Regions from separate parts of the Pseudomonas sp. GW821-FHT07E12 genome, predicted to be linked through region 1. Evidence: riboswitches for the same ligand, from Rfam matches in the RefSeq annotation. Region 1 holds a riboswitch; the other holds the start of a gene.
The links. A riboswitch is a leader RNA that binds a small molecule or an ion and turns the genes downstream of it on or off. The one in region 1 is predicted to bind cobalamin.
Positions count from the first base shown of each region.

Region 2: linked by a shared signal. The riboswitch ahead of btuB (TonB-dependent vitamin B12 receptor) and the one ahead of AC3WJE_RS06100 (ribonucleoside-diphosphate reductase subunit alpha) in region 1 are both predicted to bind cobalamin.

Region 1 is NZ_JBYSVX010000006.1:102,947-110,240, reverse strand. It holds gene AC3WJE_RS06120 (bifunctional acetate--CoA ligase family protein/GNAT family N-acetyltransferase) at 1-1,262, shown strand, start outside; gene AC3WJE_RS06115 (hypothetical protein) at 1,337-1,705, shown strand; gene AC3WJE_RS06110 (DOPA 4,5-dioxygenase family protein) at 1,754-2,503, opposite strand; gene AC3WJE_RS06105 (hypothetical protein) at 2,694-3,338, shown strand; cobalamin riboswitch at 3,522-3,746, shown strand; gene AC3WJE_RS06100 (ribonucleoside-diphosphate reductase subunit alpha) at 4,069-6,417, shown strand; gene AC3WJE_RS06095 (ribonucleotide-diphosphate reductase subunit beta) at 6,571-7,294, shown strand, end outside.
Region 2 is NZ_JBYSVX010000038.1:20,981-28,274, reverse strand. It holds gene rpsU (30S ribosomal protein S21) at 1-208, opposite strand, end outside; gene tsaD (tRNA (adenosine(37)-N6)-threonylcarbamoyltransferase complex transferase subunit TsaD) at 376-1,440, shown strand; gene folB (dihydroneopterin aldolase) at 1,521-1,883, shown strand; gene AC3WJE_RS17595 (circularly permuted type 2 ATP-grasp protein) at 2,046-3,494, shown strand; gene AC3WJE_RS17590 (alpha-E domain-containing protein) at 3,494-4,435, shown strand; cobalamin riboswitch at 5,100-5,324, shown strand; gene btuB (TonB-dependent vitamin B12 receptor) at 5,437-7,294, shown strand, end outside.

The DNA of each region.
Region 1 (7,294 bases):
CACTGGTCGAGCAGGCATTGGCGGCCGGGCAGCGCTGGCTGGATCCGCTGGCGACTTATCGCCTGCTGGAGGCCTACGGCATCCCGTGCGTGCCGCTGCAGGTGGCCGCCACCGCCAACGAGGCCGCGCTGCTGGCCGATCCGGTGCTGGCGGCCGGCGGTCTGGTGACGGTCAAGATCGTCTCGCCCGACATCGACTTCAAGTCCGACGTCGACGGCGTGCGCCTGAACCTGCCGAGCGTGGCGGCAGTACGCCTGGCCGCCGAAGGCATCCTCGAACGCGCACGCAAGGCCCGCCCCGACGCGCGCATCGACGGCGTGCTGGTGCAGGCGACGGTGTTGCGGCCGAAGGCACGCGAGCTGATCGCCGGTATCGCCGACGATCCGACCTTCGGCCCGGTGATCGTGTTCGGCCGCGGCGGCACCGCGGTGGAAGTCATCAACGACCGCGAACTGGCGCTGCCGCCGCTGGACCTGCGCCTGGCCCACGAACTGATCGGCCGCACCCGCGTCTCGCGCATCCTCAAGGGCTACCGCGACGTGCCGGCGGCCGACGAGCGTGCGGTCGCGCTGGTGCTGGTCAAGCTCGCGCAACTGGCCGCCGACATTCCCGAGATCCGCGCGCTGGACATCAACCCGTTGCTGGCCGACCGCGATGGCGTGCTGGCATTGGACGCGCGCGTGGCGGTGGCGCGCTCGCGGATGTTGCACAAGGGCCGCGGCCATCCGCGCTTTGCGATCTTTCCGTATCCGAAGGAATGGGAACGCACGTTCGCACTCGGCGATGGCTCCAAGGCGCTGGTGCGCCCGGTACGGCCCGAGGACGACGCGCTGTTCCGCGCGTTCTTCGCCCGTGTCAGCGACGAGGATCTGCGGCTGCGCTTCTTCCAGTCGGTCAAGCATTTCAGCCACGAGTTCATCGCGCGCCTGACCCAGCTCGACTACGCTCGCTCGATCGCGCTGGTGGCGATCGATCCCAGAAGCGGCGACATGCTCGGCGCAGTACGCCTGCACGCCGACGCCGATTACGAGCGCGGCGAGTACGGCATCCTGATCCGCTCGGACCTCAAGGGCCACGGCATCGGCTGGCAGCTGATGCGGATCATGATCGAGTACGCCCGCTGGCTCGGCCTGAAGGCGGTGGAAGGCCAGGTGCTACGCGAGAACCGCACGATGCTGGCGATGTGCGAGAGCCTGGGCTTCGAGCTCAAACCGGATCCGGAGGACGCCTCGCTGATGAACGTGCTGCTGCCGGTGAATTAGGGGTGATAGGCACGTTCTGAGAGCCATGCAGAGGTGCGCTAGCAGTGCCTGAGAAGAACAGAGGAGTGCGGCAAATGAAGGTTGTGCTGTTGCCCCTTTTCCTGGGGACATGGTTGGCTGCCGGATGCACTACTTTCGGCGGCGACATGATCGTTCGGGTATCCGGATCGGTGCCTGTGTCGAAATTGGCAGAGAAACCCGATCAACAATGCAGGCTCGGCCTGGTCTCTGTAGAGACTGGCGTGCAGTCGTCGATGCGGGATGTCCCTGCTGAGTTTTCTACAGCGATGATGGTGGTTGCAGGCCCGGGACCAACGCCTTACTACTTCGTTGCCAGATGCGGCAGCGAGCGCGAGTTTCGATCGCATGAAGTCATCATCAGTAGCCGTAGTTCGCACAGTAGGAACTTCGATGTGGGAACGCTTGTCGAGAGCGTCCCCTGACTCACACGAGCAATGAGGTCAGTCGGAGAGGGGCGACCTTGGCCATACTCAGGTCTCCAGCGGCACCGTCGGCACCACGTTCGGATTGATCTGCTCCACATCACCGCCGCCGCCGTCCACGAAACGGCGCCACGCGTAGGCATTGACCGGCTGCGAGCGATTCACCCACAGCGCGTAATACAGATGATCCGAGCGCGGGTCACCGGTATTGGGATGCAGCAGGATGGTCAGGCCGAGGCTGTTGAGTTGCAGCCACGGCACCAGGATCGGCAGCAGTTCGTTGGTGAAGCCGAAATAGAACGAGGGCGTGACGTGCGGGCCGCGCGGCTCCAGGTTCCAGTCGCCCAGTTCGACCGGGAAGCGTTCGGCCGCCCAGCGCCGGATCTGCGCGGCCTTCTCGTAGTTGTCGTCGTCGAAATAGATATGCGCGTGGTAACTCTTGACGTCGGTGTAGGCGCGTGGCCTCGTCGGCAGCGTGTTCTCGTCCGGGCGCACGCTGGGTGGACGGGTGGTCGGTTGCGACGCGGTCTGTAGACCCCACGGGCTCTGTCCGGGGCCTTTGATCGGTAGCAGCAGTCCACTCCGATCGGTCGCCAATCCGGCAGGCAATGCGTGTTGCGTGGCAGGCGTCGCGACGGTGGCCAAGGCTGGCGTGGCCACCGTTGCCAAGCCGGCTCCGACCAGTCCGGCGTCGAGCAGCAGCCTGCGCCGGGAGGGCGAAAGCAGATCGGCCCAGTGCCGGTCTTCCTGATCGGCGTCGAGAGGCGGATGTCCGGGGGGATCGGGCAGCTGGGTCATGCGTGGCGGTCTATATGAAGAGGGGGAAGGGAGACAGTCCTCCATTCATCCTCGTTGCCGCGCCCAGACCGTCGCCAATGGCGCACGGGCATGAGCATATGCCCACACTTTCTGTTGCCGCATTTTCGTGGAGCGGCGTTCACCTTGGCGGGAGCAGCATGAGCGGCGCCGAACGACCGAGCCCGCCAGCATGCCGAACCGCCTGATACTGCCTGCCTTCTGTGTTCTTGTCGGGCTGATGTTGGGTGGCTGCGAGCAGACGGCTGCGCCGGTCACCAGCAGCGCCGCCGTCGCGTCGGTACCGCCGCCGCGTCAGCCTGCCGGGCCGACCCCGGTGTTCGCCGACGAGGCGATCGGCCTGCAGCTGATGCCGGTGCCCGACACCGAGCTCAAACACGACTTCGACCGCAAATACCTCGACACCGACGGCTGGAAGGCCTTCGCCCCCGGTGACAGCGAGGGCAAGGCGCTGGCGGCGCTGGTGCTGGACGGCTCCAACGATCTCACCGCCGCCGAGTTGCGGATCGGCAGCAGCGGCAGCATGCGCGAGGTCGAGCGCTGCCTGGAAGCACCGCCGCAAGCGCAGGGCCTGCCCGATCAGGTCGAAATCGGCGGCGTGGCCTTCGCCCACTTCCGGGCCGGCGATGCGGCGATGAGCCATTTCCTGCAGGTCGAGGGCTACCGCAGCGTGCGCAACGGCCGCTGCGTGGCGATGGACCTGATGGTCAGCGGCACCCGCCCGGAGGTCTACGACCCGCCGCGCAAGCCGCCGTTCGGCGCGGGCGCGGCGATGACGCGCTTGCACCAGGCGCTGACCGCGGTGCATTGGGAGTAGCGATCGCGCGGGCACGCCAACGGACTGTGAATTTCCGGTCCGCGCCACGTCATTTCCAACTTGACTGCGCAACCGTTTTGGACGTCCCTCGAAGCGTGTGAAGAAGGCGTCGAGACTTTTTCATTGCCCAGCAAGGCTTTCCGAAATTGCCCATCATTTTGTGTTGACCACCGTCTATGACCCCACTATCTTGGGTCCGTCGGTCGCCCTACCCCCAACCAGGGGTGGAGGCGAAGAGGGAAGCCGGTGACGCCTGTTCGGGCCACTCCGGTACTGCCCCGCAGCGGTGATTGGGAACGACGTCGTCAATGCACTGGGACAGGGTCCTGGGAAGCGACGGCCAAGGTGGTCGGCCCCGTGCCGACCGTACCCATCAGTCCGAAGACCTGCCGACAGCCGCGCGCATGCACCTCGCGCGGTGCCGGCCGTGGCGTCCCCGGAGGGGGATGGCCGGTGAAGCGGGAGCTGCCCGTGGGCCTGTGGCCTGCGCGCGCTGCGGCCCTCGCGACACCGCCGTCGTACTCCGGCGTCATGGCCCGCCTCGCCTGCGAAGAGCGAGGTTGGTGCACCCACAGGAGGACGCATGAGCACGAATGACACCCTTGCCGCCGCGGCGGCTACCCCTTCGCAGTCCGCCCCCGTTACCCCGGCCAGCGTCGTCATCCCCGCCGTTGCCGATACCACCCCCGATCCCGCGGACGTAGTTCCTCCGCCTCCTCAAGCTGCCGTAATGCCCGTTCAGACTCTCGACGAATCCAGCGTCTCCACCTGGATCACCAAGGAAGCCGGCAACCGCCGTATTCCGTTTGACCTCGCGCGCCTGGAGCGCGCGATCGATTCCATCCACGCCGAGTTCCCGCATCTGGATGCGGCCGATTACAAGCGCGTGGTGTTCGGCTTCATCGACCGCAAGGACAGCGTCAACGCCGACGACCTGGTCGACATGCTGATCCGCGAGGCCGAAGCGCGCGTGGACCTGACCGCGCCGGACTGGGAATTCTTCGCCGCGCGTCTGTACCTGCGCCGCCTGTACAAGCGCGCCAGCCGCAACCGCTTCTACGACGCCAGCCAGAAGTACGGCTCGTTCGTCGGCCTGCAGGAAAGCCTGGCCGACCGCAACGTCTATTCCAACGACATCCTGCGCAGCTATTCCAAGGAAGAGCTGCAGGAAGCCGGCCGCATGATCGAGCCGGAGCGCGACAAGCTGTTCGCCTACAACGGCCTGTACCTGCTGGCCACGCGTTACCTGGCCACCGACACCTCGCGCGGCGTGTTCGAGCTGCCGCAGGAGCGTTGGCTGACCATCGCGCTGTACCTGATGCAGAACGAGGGCGGCACCGGCAAGGGTGGGCGCGAGCGCCGCATGCAGCTGGTCGGCGAGGCCTACTGGGCGCTGTCCAACCTGTACATGACCGTGGCCACGCCGACGCTGCAGAACGCCGGCAAGGTCGGCGGCCAGCTGTCGAGCTGCTTCATCGACACCGTCGATGACAGCCTGCAGGGCATCTACGACTCCAACACCGACATCGCCCGCGTCTCCAAGGGTGGCGGCGGCGTCGGCGCGTACATGGGTTACGTGCGTTCGTCCGGTTCGGCGATCCGCGGCGTGGCCAATTCGTCCGGCGGCGTGGTGCCGTGGATCAAGCAGCTCAACAACACCGCCGTGTCGGTGGACCAGCTCGGCCAGCGCAAGGGCGCGGTCGCGGTCTACCTGGACGTCTGGCACCGCGACATCGAAGCGTTCCTGGACCTGCGCCTGAACAACGGCGACCAGCGCCTGCGCGCGCACGACGTGTTCACCTCGGTGTGCATCCCCGACCTGTTCATGGAAGCGGTCGAGCGTCGCGGCGACTGGTACCTGTTCGACCCGCACGAAGTGAAGCGCGTGAAGGGCTGGTACCTGCAGGACTTCTTCGACGAGAAGAAGGGCGACCCGAACGGCAGCTTCCGCAAGCACTACGAGGAAGTGGTCGCCGACGAGCGCATCGGCCGCAAGACGATCAAGGCGATCGACATCTTCAAGCGGCTGATGGTCAGCCAGCTGGAGACCGGCAACCCGTTCATGTTCTACCGCGACGAAGTCAACCGGAAGAACCCGAACAAGCACGCCGGCATGGTGTATTCGTCGAACCTGTGCACCGAGATCCTGCAGAACATGAGCCCCACGCGCATGATGCAGGAGATCATTTCGGGCAATCAGATCGTCACCACCAAGCAGGCCGGCGACTTTGTGGTCTGCAACCTGTCCTCGATCAACCTCGGCCGCGCGGTGCTGCCGCAGGAGGACCAGGGCGACCTGATCACCGACGTGCTCGAGCGCCTGATCCCGATCCAGGTGCGCATGCTCGACAACGTGATCGATCTCAACGATCTGCCGGTGCCGCAGGCCACGATCACCAACCGCAAGTACCGCGCCATCGGCCTGGGTACCTTCGGCTGGCACCACCTGCTGGCGCAGAAGGCGATCCACTGGGGTTCGAAGGACGCCGAGGACTACAGCGACTCGCTGTATGAGCGGATCAACTACCTGACCATCCAGGCCAGCATGGAGCTGGCGCGGGAGAAGGGCACCTACAGCGCCTTCCCGGGCAGCGACTGGCACAACGGCGCCTACTTCCGCGATCGCGAGTACAACAGCCCGCAGTGGTTGAACCTCGCCGCGCAGGTCAGCGTGAACGGCGTGCGCAACGGTTGGCTGATGGCGGTCGCGCCGAACATGAGCACCGCACAGATCGCCGGCTCCACCGCCTCGATCGACCCGATCTACTCGGCGTTCTACTACGAGGAGAAGAAGGACTTCCGTCGTCCGGTCGCCGCGCCGGGCCTGTCGCTGGAAACCTGGCCGTACTACGAGAAGGGCGCCTACAAGGTCGACCAGTTCGCCTCGGTGCGCCAGAACGCGCGCCGCCAGCGCCACGTCGACCAGTCGATCAGCTTCAACTTCTACGTGCCCAGCACCATCCGCGCCAGCACCTTGCTGGACCTGCACATGACCGCCTGGCGCGAAGGCCTGAAGACCACGTACTACGTGCGCTCCAACGACATCGACATCGCCGAGTGCGAGTGGTGCAGCAGCTAAAGCGCATTCGCGCTTTCGCTTCCACGGTTCGCGTTGCGAACCGTGGACCCTGCATCACGTTGCTTCCATACCCCCGCGCCTTCGGCGCGCCCCCCTGACTCAGGGGGGCTTTCCTCCAGTCGCCGCGCGCAACCTGAAACACGAGAAGTACACATGGCAACCCCGCTCGACCGCATCAAGATCCTTGAGCCGCGCAACCCGAACCGTTCGACCGGCATCATCAACGGGCAGACTTCCGGCATCCTGAACTGGAACGACATCCCGTACCCGTCGTTCTACCGGGCCTACAAGGAGCTATCGACCAACTTCTGGATCCCGGACGAGGTCGACATGAAGATCGACGCGCGCCAGTACGGCGAGCTGTCGGCACGCGAGAAGAACGCGTATGACTCGATCATCGGCCTGCTCGCCACGCTGGATTCGCCGCAGACGCGCTTCATCTACAACGTCGCCGAATACATCACCGACCCGGCCGCGCATGCCAATGCCGCGATCATCGGCCAGCAGGAAGTGATCCACAACGAGAGCTACAGCTACGTGCTGGCCTCGATCACTGACCTGGCCAACCAGAACCGCGTGTTCGAGATCGCGCGCACCCACCCGACGATCCTCAAGCGCAACGCGCCGATCATGGAGTCCTACAACGACTTCATGCGCGACAAGACCGCCGAGACCTTGCTGCGCTCGCTGATCCAGTCCTCGATCCTGGAAGGCATCAACTTCTATTCCGGCTTCGCCTACTTCTACAATCTGGTGCGCCAGAACCGGATGACCGGCACCGGCAAGATCATCAGCTTCATCAACCGCGACGAACTGGCCCACACCAAGTTCATCAGCGAGGTGATCCGCGCCATCGTCGGCGAGAACCCGGAGCTGC
Region 2 (7,294 bases), on a different contig from region 1:
GGCGCTGACGCTTGGTGACGTCGCGCGAGCTGCGGCGCAGCTGACGCTTGACGGCAGCAGCCGCCTTGCGCTTGCGCTCTTGGGTCGGCTTTTCGTAGAACTCGCGCTTGCGGGTCTCGGCCAGGACGCCGGCCTTTTCGCAAGTGCGCTTGAAACGGCGGAGCGCAAACTCGAAGGGCTCGTTCTCGCGGACTTTGACGCTGGGCATGGGTTCTCCAGGGATTTTGGGTAGCCACCCGGTAGGCCGGATGGTTGCGAGCGAACTCGCATAGCATTAACCGGGCTCCCCCGGCGAGCCGTGCATTATAGCGGCTCCTCGCCGCACTGCAACCCGCCGGTTTGGCGCGGCCGGGAAACGGGTCCAGAATGGTACTTATGAAAGTCCTCGGTATCGAATCCTCGTGCGACGAGACCGGCGTGGCGGTCTATGACACCGCGCTGCCGCCCAGTCAGGCCCTGCTCGCCCACCACGTCTACAGCCAGATCGCCCTGCACGCTGAATACGGCGGCGTGGTGCCGGAACTGGCCAGCCGCGACCATGTACGCAAGCTGCTGCCGCTGCTGCGCCAGACCCTGGCCGAAGCCGGGCTGCGCAGCGACGAGCTGGACGGGGTGGCCTACACCGCCGGCCCCGGGCTGGTCGGCGCGCTGCTGGCCGGTGCCGCGGTCGCGCGCTCGCTGGCCTGGGCACTGGAGCTGCCGGCGATCGGCGTCCATCACATGGAAGGCCACCTGCTGGCACCGCTGATGGAGGAAGACCCGCCCGAGCCGCCGTTCGTGGCGCTGCTGGTCTCCGGCGGCCACACCCAATTGGTGGCGGTGGAGGCGATCGGCCGCTACCGCCTGCTCGGCGAGACCCTGGACGATGCCGCCGGCGAGGCCTTCGACAAGACCGCCAAGCTGATGGGACTGCCGTATCCGGGTGGTCCGCAGCTGGCGGCGCTGGCCGAACGCGGCACGCCCGGCAAGTACCGTTTCGCGCGGCCGATGACCGACCGGCCGGGGCTGGATTTCAGTTTCTCCGGATTGAAGACCCAGGTGCTGCTGGCCTGGCAGGCCAGCGACCAGGCCGAGCAGACCCGCGCCGACATCGCACGTGGCTTCGAGGACGCAGTGGTCGATACGCTGGCGATCAAATGCGCACGCGCGCTGGACGCAGCCGGATGCGACACGCTGGTGGTCGCCGGCGGCGTCGGCGCCAACAAGCGCCTGCGCGCCAGGCTGCAGACGATGTGTGCCGAGCGTGGTGGCCGCGCCTGTTTCCCGCGACCGTCGCTGTGCACCGACAACGGCGCGATGATCGCCTTCGCCGGCGCACTGCGTTTGCAGGCGGGGCAACGCGGCGATGCGGCCGTGCATGTGGTGCCGCGTTGGGATATGGCGTTGCTGCCGCCTTTGGCGGCAGCACGGGATTCGGGAGTGGAGATTCGGGATTCGTAGAAGCGAGTCTTTGCCTCCTCCCGGTTTCGATGTCTTCGCTCTTACCAATCCCTAATCTCGAATCCCCAATCCCGGCCCCCATGGATAAAGTCTTCATCGAAGCTCTGGAAATCGACGCGCTGATCGGTATCTACGACTGGGAGCGGCGCATCCGTCAGACGTTGTGCTTCGACCTGGAGATGGGTTTCGACAACCGCCGGCCGGCGGCCAGTGACGACATCGCCGATACGCTCAACTACAAGGCGGTCAGCAGGCGCTTGATCGAGTTTGTCGAGCAGTCGGATTTCGGGCTGGTGGAGACGCTGGCCGAGCGCTGTGCGGAGATCGTGCTGAATGAGTTCGACGTGCGCTGGCTGCGTTTGAAGCTGAGCAAGCCCGGTGCGGTGCGCGGTGCGAAGGCGGTCGGCGTGATCATCGAGCGCGAGGCTTCGCCTCACCGGTGAGGCGTGCCGTCGATGCGGTTTCGGGCGATCGTCCGAAAGCATCCGACCAGGGCGGCGACCGACTCTTGACGTGGTCTTGACGGCGTCCCGGGATACGGGCATGTTGCGATACAACATGCCGCGCGGCACCGCGCCGCGGGATGCGCAGTTGCACGGGGCGCGATGGACTGGAGCAGGTACCGCACGGCCACCTTTGACGAGCTGATCCAGGCCGACGGCAGTTCACGCCCGGCCGCACGCCCCGTCGTCGAATACCTCTCCAGCCTTTCCGGGCGCGAAATCTCCGAGCGCCAGCTCGCGGCCGACGTCGCTGCCCGGGTCATGGGCATCACCTTCACGGTCTATACCGACGGTCGCAACGTCGATCGCACGCTGCCGTTCGACCTGATCCCGCGCACCATCCCGCTCAGCGAATGGCGGCGTACCGAGGCCGGGCTGAAGCAGCGCATGCAGGCGCTCAACCTGTTCATCGGCGATCTGTACGGCGAGCAGAGGATCGTCAAGGACAAGGTGTTCCCGGCGATGCTGCTGGCCGAGTCGGTCAACTTCCGCCCGCAGTGCGTGAACATCAAGCCGCCATTGGGGGTGTGGGCGCATATCTGCGGTTCGGATCTGGTCCGGGATGCCGACGGCACGTTGTATGCGCTGGAGGACAACCTGCGGATTCCTTCCGGGGTGAGCTACATGCTGGAGAACCGGCAGGTGGCCAAACGGGTGTTTCCCGAACTGTTCGAGACCACCGCGATCCTGCCGGTCGATGAATACCCGGCGCAGCTGTACGACACCCTGGCGGCGCTGAGCCCGCGCCCCGGCGACGTGCCGGTGATCGCGCTGCTGACCCCGGGCGTGTTCAACAGCGCCTATTTCGAGCACGCGTACCTGGCGCAGGCGATGGGCATCGAGCTGGTCGAGGGCGATGACCTGTTCGTGGCCGACGACGACTGCACCTACATGCGCACCGTGTACGGCCCGCGCCGGGTCGATGTGATCTATCGCCGCATCGACGATGCCTTCATCGATCCGGAGGCGTTCCGTCCCGATTCGGTGCTGGGCGTGCCGGGCCTGATCCGCAGCTGGCGCGCCGGCAAGGTCGCGCTGGCCAATGCACCGGGTGCGGGCGTGGCCGACGACAAGGTGGTGTTCGCCTACGTGCCGCAGATGATCAAGTACTACCTCGACCAGGAGCCGATCCTGCCGAACGTGCCCAGCTACCTGTGCCACGACGACAAGGACCGGCAGTACGTGCTCGAGCACCTGGAGGAACTGGTGGTGAAGCCGGCCAACGAGTCCGGTGGCTACGGCATGTTGATCGGGCCGCGCTCGACCAAGCGCCAGCGCGAGCAGTTCCGCAAGCTGATCGAGGCCGACCCGCGCAACTACATGGCGCAGCCGACCCTGAACCTGTCGACCGCGCCGATCGTCACCGAGGACGGCCCGGCGCCGCGACATCTGGACCTGCGCCCGTTCATCCTCTCGCGCGAGGACACCTACGTGACCACCGGCGGGCTGACCCGGGTGGCGATGCAGGAAGGTTCGCTGGTGGTGAATTCCTCGCAGGGCGGTGGCGCCAAGGACACCTGGGTGGTCGATCTGGACGAGGACATGGCCTGATGCTCTCCCGCGTCGCCAACAATCTGTACTGGTTCAGTCGTTACCTGCGCCGGGCCGAGAACACCGCGCGGCTGGTGAGCGTGGGCAGTCTGCTGCAGCTGGACCTGCCACGCTCGGTGCGTTTCGCCTGGCGGCCGATGATCGATACGGTCGGTGCCGACGAGATCTTCAACGAGTTGTTCCCGAATGCCGGCGATGATGTCGCCGATACCGACGTGGTGCGCTTCCTGCTGCTGGACGAGCGCAACCCGTCCTCGCTGCGCAGCTCGATCGATCAGGCGCGCGAGATCCTGCGCGGCATTCGCGACACCCTGCCGCAGGAGGCGTGGGAAGCAGTCAATGACCTGCACCTGCACATCGGTGCGGAAGGCGAGCGCAGCATTGGCCGGCGTTACCGGATGGAGTTTCTCGGGCGGATCACCGATGCCTGCCTGAAGGTGTCCGGATTGCTGACCGCCAACGTCAGCCGCGATATCGGTTTCCAGTTCATGCGCCTGGGCACGGCGATCGAGCAGGCCGACATGACCACGCGCATCATCGATGCGGCCGCCTCGGGCCTGATCACGCCGCGCCAGCCGGACGATCGCGAGGCCTACCAGAACATGCAGTGGATGAACGCGCTGCGCGCGCTGGCTGCGTACCAGATGTACCGCCGGCATGTGCGTCAGCGGGTCACTGATGAGCAGGCGTTGCGCTTCCTGCTGCAGAACAACGAGTTTCCGCGCAGTGTGCAGTTCTGTTTGAGCCGGGCGGCGAGCATCCTGCCGAGCATGCCGCCGCGACCGCAGGCTGAGCGGGCGTTGATGCGGGTGTCGGGGATGATCCGCAATGCGGATCCGGTGTGGTTGGCGGCCAATGAGCCTACGGTGTTCATGGATGAGATCCAGGTGCGACTTGGGGAGTTGCACGGGGCTATTGCCGAGGCTTATTTCAGTTCTTAGTGGTGGGGCTTGGGTGTGCGGTGTTGTGACTGTAGGGGGGGATCCAATGTCTTCCACGCCATCCATCAACTGTCGTCCCCGCGAAGGCGGGGGTGAGGCGCCGCTGCTGGCGAGCCACTGGCTCGCGCGGCGCTGAGCGCCATCGGGTTCTGTCCGATGGCCGGGGATCGAAGATCCATGGACGTTGCTTCTTGGGTTTGAAGTAACGGCAACAGCAACAGCAAAGGCTTTCGCTCCTTCGGAGCGAGTCACTTGTTCTTTGCTTGTGCAAAGAAAAGTAACCAAAAGAAAGCACACCCCGGCCTACGCGCCCTCCGCTGCGCTACGGGTTCGCGGAGTCGAAGGGATTTTCTGACGCGACTTCCTGTCGCGGCAGAAAACGACGCACATCCATGTGCGTCGCCCTTCGGGTTTTTCCCGTCGTCTCCGCCGCTGCGGCAGGGGCCCCGGTAAGTCAAAGGCGAAACGCAACAGCAAAATCACAAGCAACGGCAACGGCAACGGCAACGGCCACAGCAACAGCAACAGCAACAGCGATGCCTTGCTGTGGAGGCTGATTCGGCTTCGGCCGATATTGGAGCGATCAGCGCTGGGTAAGTCGGCTGCCCTCCGGTCCGGGGAGTGCCCTCCGGCCTGCTGCCATTCAGGCCCGCTGGCTTCCTGCTACCATGCGCGCCCCTGAAGGTGACCGTCGGTGTATCGAGGGTTTAAACGGGAATCCGGTGCGTCAGCCGTGTTGGCTGGCAATTCCGGAGCTGCCCCCGCAACGGTGGGCGAGTACACGTTCCGCAGGTAATGCCACTGTGCCTTCGGGCATGGGAAGGCGTGGGACGGAGGGCGCAAGCCTTCGCTCGCGAGCCCGGAGACCGGCCACAGGATCGACCCGGCGCGCGGTGGGCGTGACCTTGGCGCGCTGTGTCCTGCGCCATCGTCCTGCTGCCCGTTCGCCGGCTTTACCCACCGTCCGCGCGGGAAGGCGCGGTAGCAGGAGCCACCTCACGATGTCGCTGTTCCCCACTGTTTCCCCACGCCGCGCTGTGCTTGCGTTGGCGCTGTCCTCGATCGTCGCCCCGGCCGTCGCCGCCGATGTCAACGACCTCGACCAGGTCGTGGTCACCGCCACCCGTACCGCGCAGACCCAGGACCAGACCCTGGCGCCGGTGACCGTGATCGACCGCGCCGAGATCGAGCGTCGTCAGGTCACCTCGCTGCCGGACCTGTTGCGCGGTGAGCTGGGTGTGTCGATCGCCAACAATGGCGGTCCGGGCAAGACCACGTCGCTGTTCCTGCGCGGCACCGAGTCCGATCACGTGCTGGTGCTGGTCGATGGCGTGCGCATCGGCTCGGCCACGGCGGGTGGTGCGGCGCTGCAGGACATCCCGGTCGAGCAGATCGAGCGTGTGGAAATCGTGCGCGGGCCGTTCTCCAGCCTGTACGGCTCGGAGGCGATCGGCGGCGTGGTGCAGATCTTCACCCGGCGTCCGAAGGGGGCGTTCACGCCGACCTTCAGCGTCGGCGTCGGCAGCGACAACGCGCGCCGCTATACCGCCGGTCTTGCCGGGCAAAGCCAGAGCGACCTCAGCGAGCACGGCGGCTGGTACTCGGTCAATGCAGTGCACGACGAGACCGATGGCATCAACGCTTATCTCAACACCGCCAGCAGTGCCTACGACCCGGATCGCGACGGTTATCGCAACGATTCGCTGAGCGTGCAGGGCGGCTGGCGCTTCAATCGCGAGTGGGATGCCGACGTGCAGGCGCTGCGCGCCGACAGCCGCAACGAGTACGACGGCACGATCTACGGCGGCAATCTCGCCAAGGGCGTGCAGCAGGTGGTCGGTGGCCGCGTGCGCTATGCACCGACCGATGCGCTCAAGCTCACCGCCAGCGTCGGCGCCAGCCAGGATCTGAGCGACGCCTACTACGACGGCACCTACGTTTCGACCTTCGATACCCGCCGCTCGCTCGGCTCGCTGCAGGCTGACGTCGATGCCGGCCCGGGCCTGCTGTCGCTGGGCCTGGACTGGCAGCGCGACCGTATCGCCAGCAGCGAGACCTACGACGAGGATCAGCGCATCAATCGTGGCGCGTTCGCACAGTGGCAGCAGAGCTTCGGTGCGCAGTCGCTGCAGGCCAGCGTGCGTCATGACGACAACAGCCAGTTCGGTGGCAAGAACACCGGCAGCCTGCTGTGGGGCTGGAACTTCGCCGAGCACCTGCGCCTGACCGCCAGTTACGGCACCGCGTTCAAGGCGCCGACCTACAACGAGCTGTACTACCCGGGCTATGGGAATCCGAACCTGAAGCCGGAAAATTCGCGCAGCCTCGAGCTGGGCCTGCGCGGTGAGTACGACTGGGGTACCTGGACGCTCAACACCTACCAGACCCGCGTCGACGACCTGATCGCCTACGACTCCTCGCTGGTGGACGCGACGCATCCGTTCGGACAGCCCAACAACATCGACAAGGCGCGCATCGGCGGTGTCGAGGCCGGTTACGACACCACGCTGGCCGGCTGGACGCTGCGCACGCGTCTGACCTGGATGGATCCGAAGGCCGACGGCGACACCTATCACGGCAACTGGCTGCCACGGCGCGCGCGCCAGACCGGCCGGATCGATGCCGATCGCCGCTTCGGTGCGTTCTCGGTGGGCGGCAGTGTGTTCGCCTCCGGCGCGCGTTACGACGACCTGGCCAACACCACGCGCCTGGGTGGCTACGGCCTGCTCGACCTGCGCGTGGGCTATGAGGTCAGCAGCGACTGGAGCGTGGCACTGAGCGCGAACAACGTGTTCGATCACCAGTACGAGACCGCTGCCTGGTACGCGCAACCCGGTCGTAATTACCAGTTGACCTTGC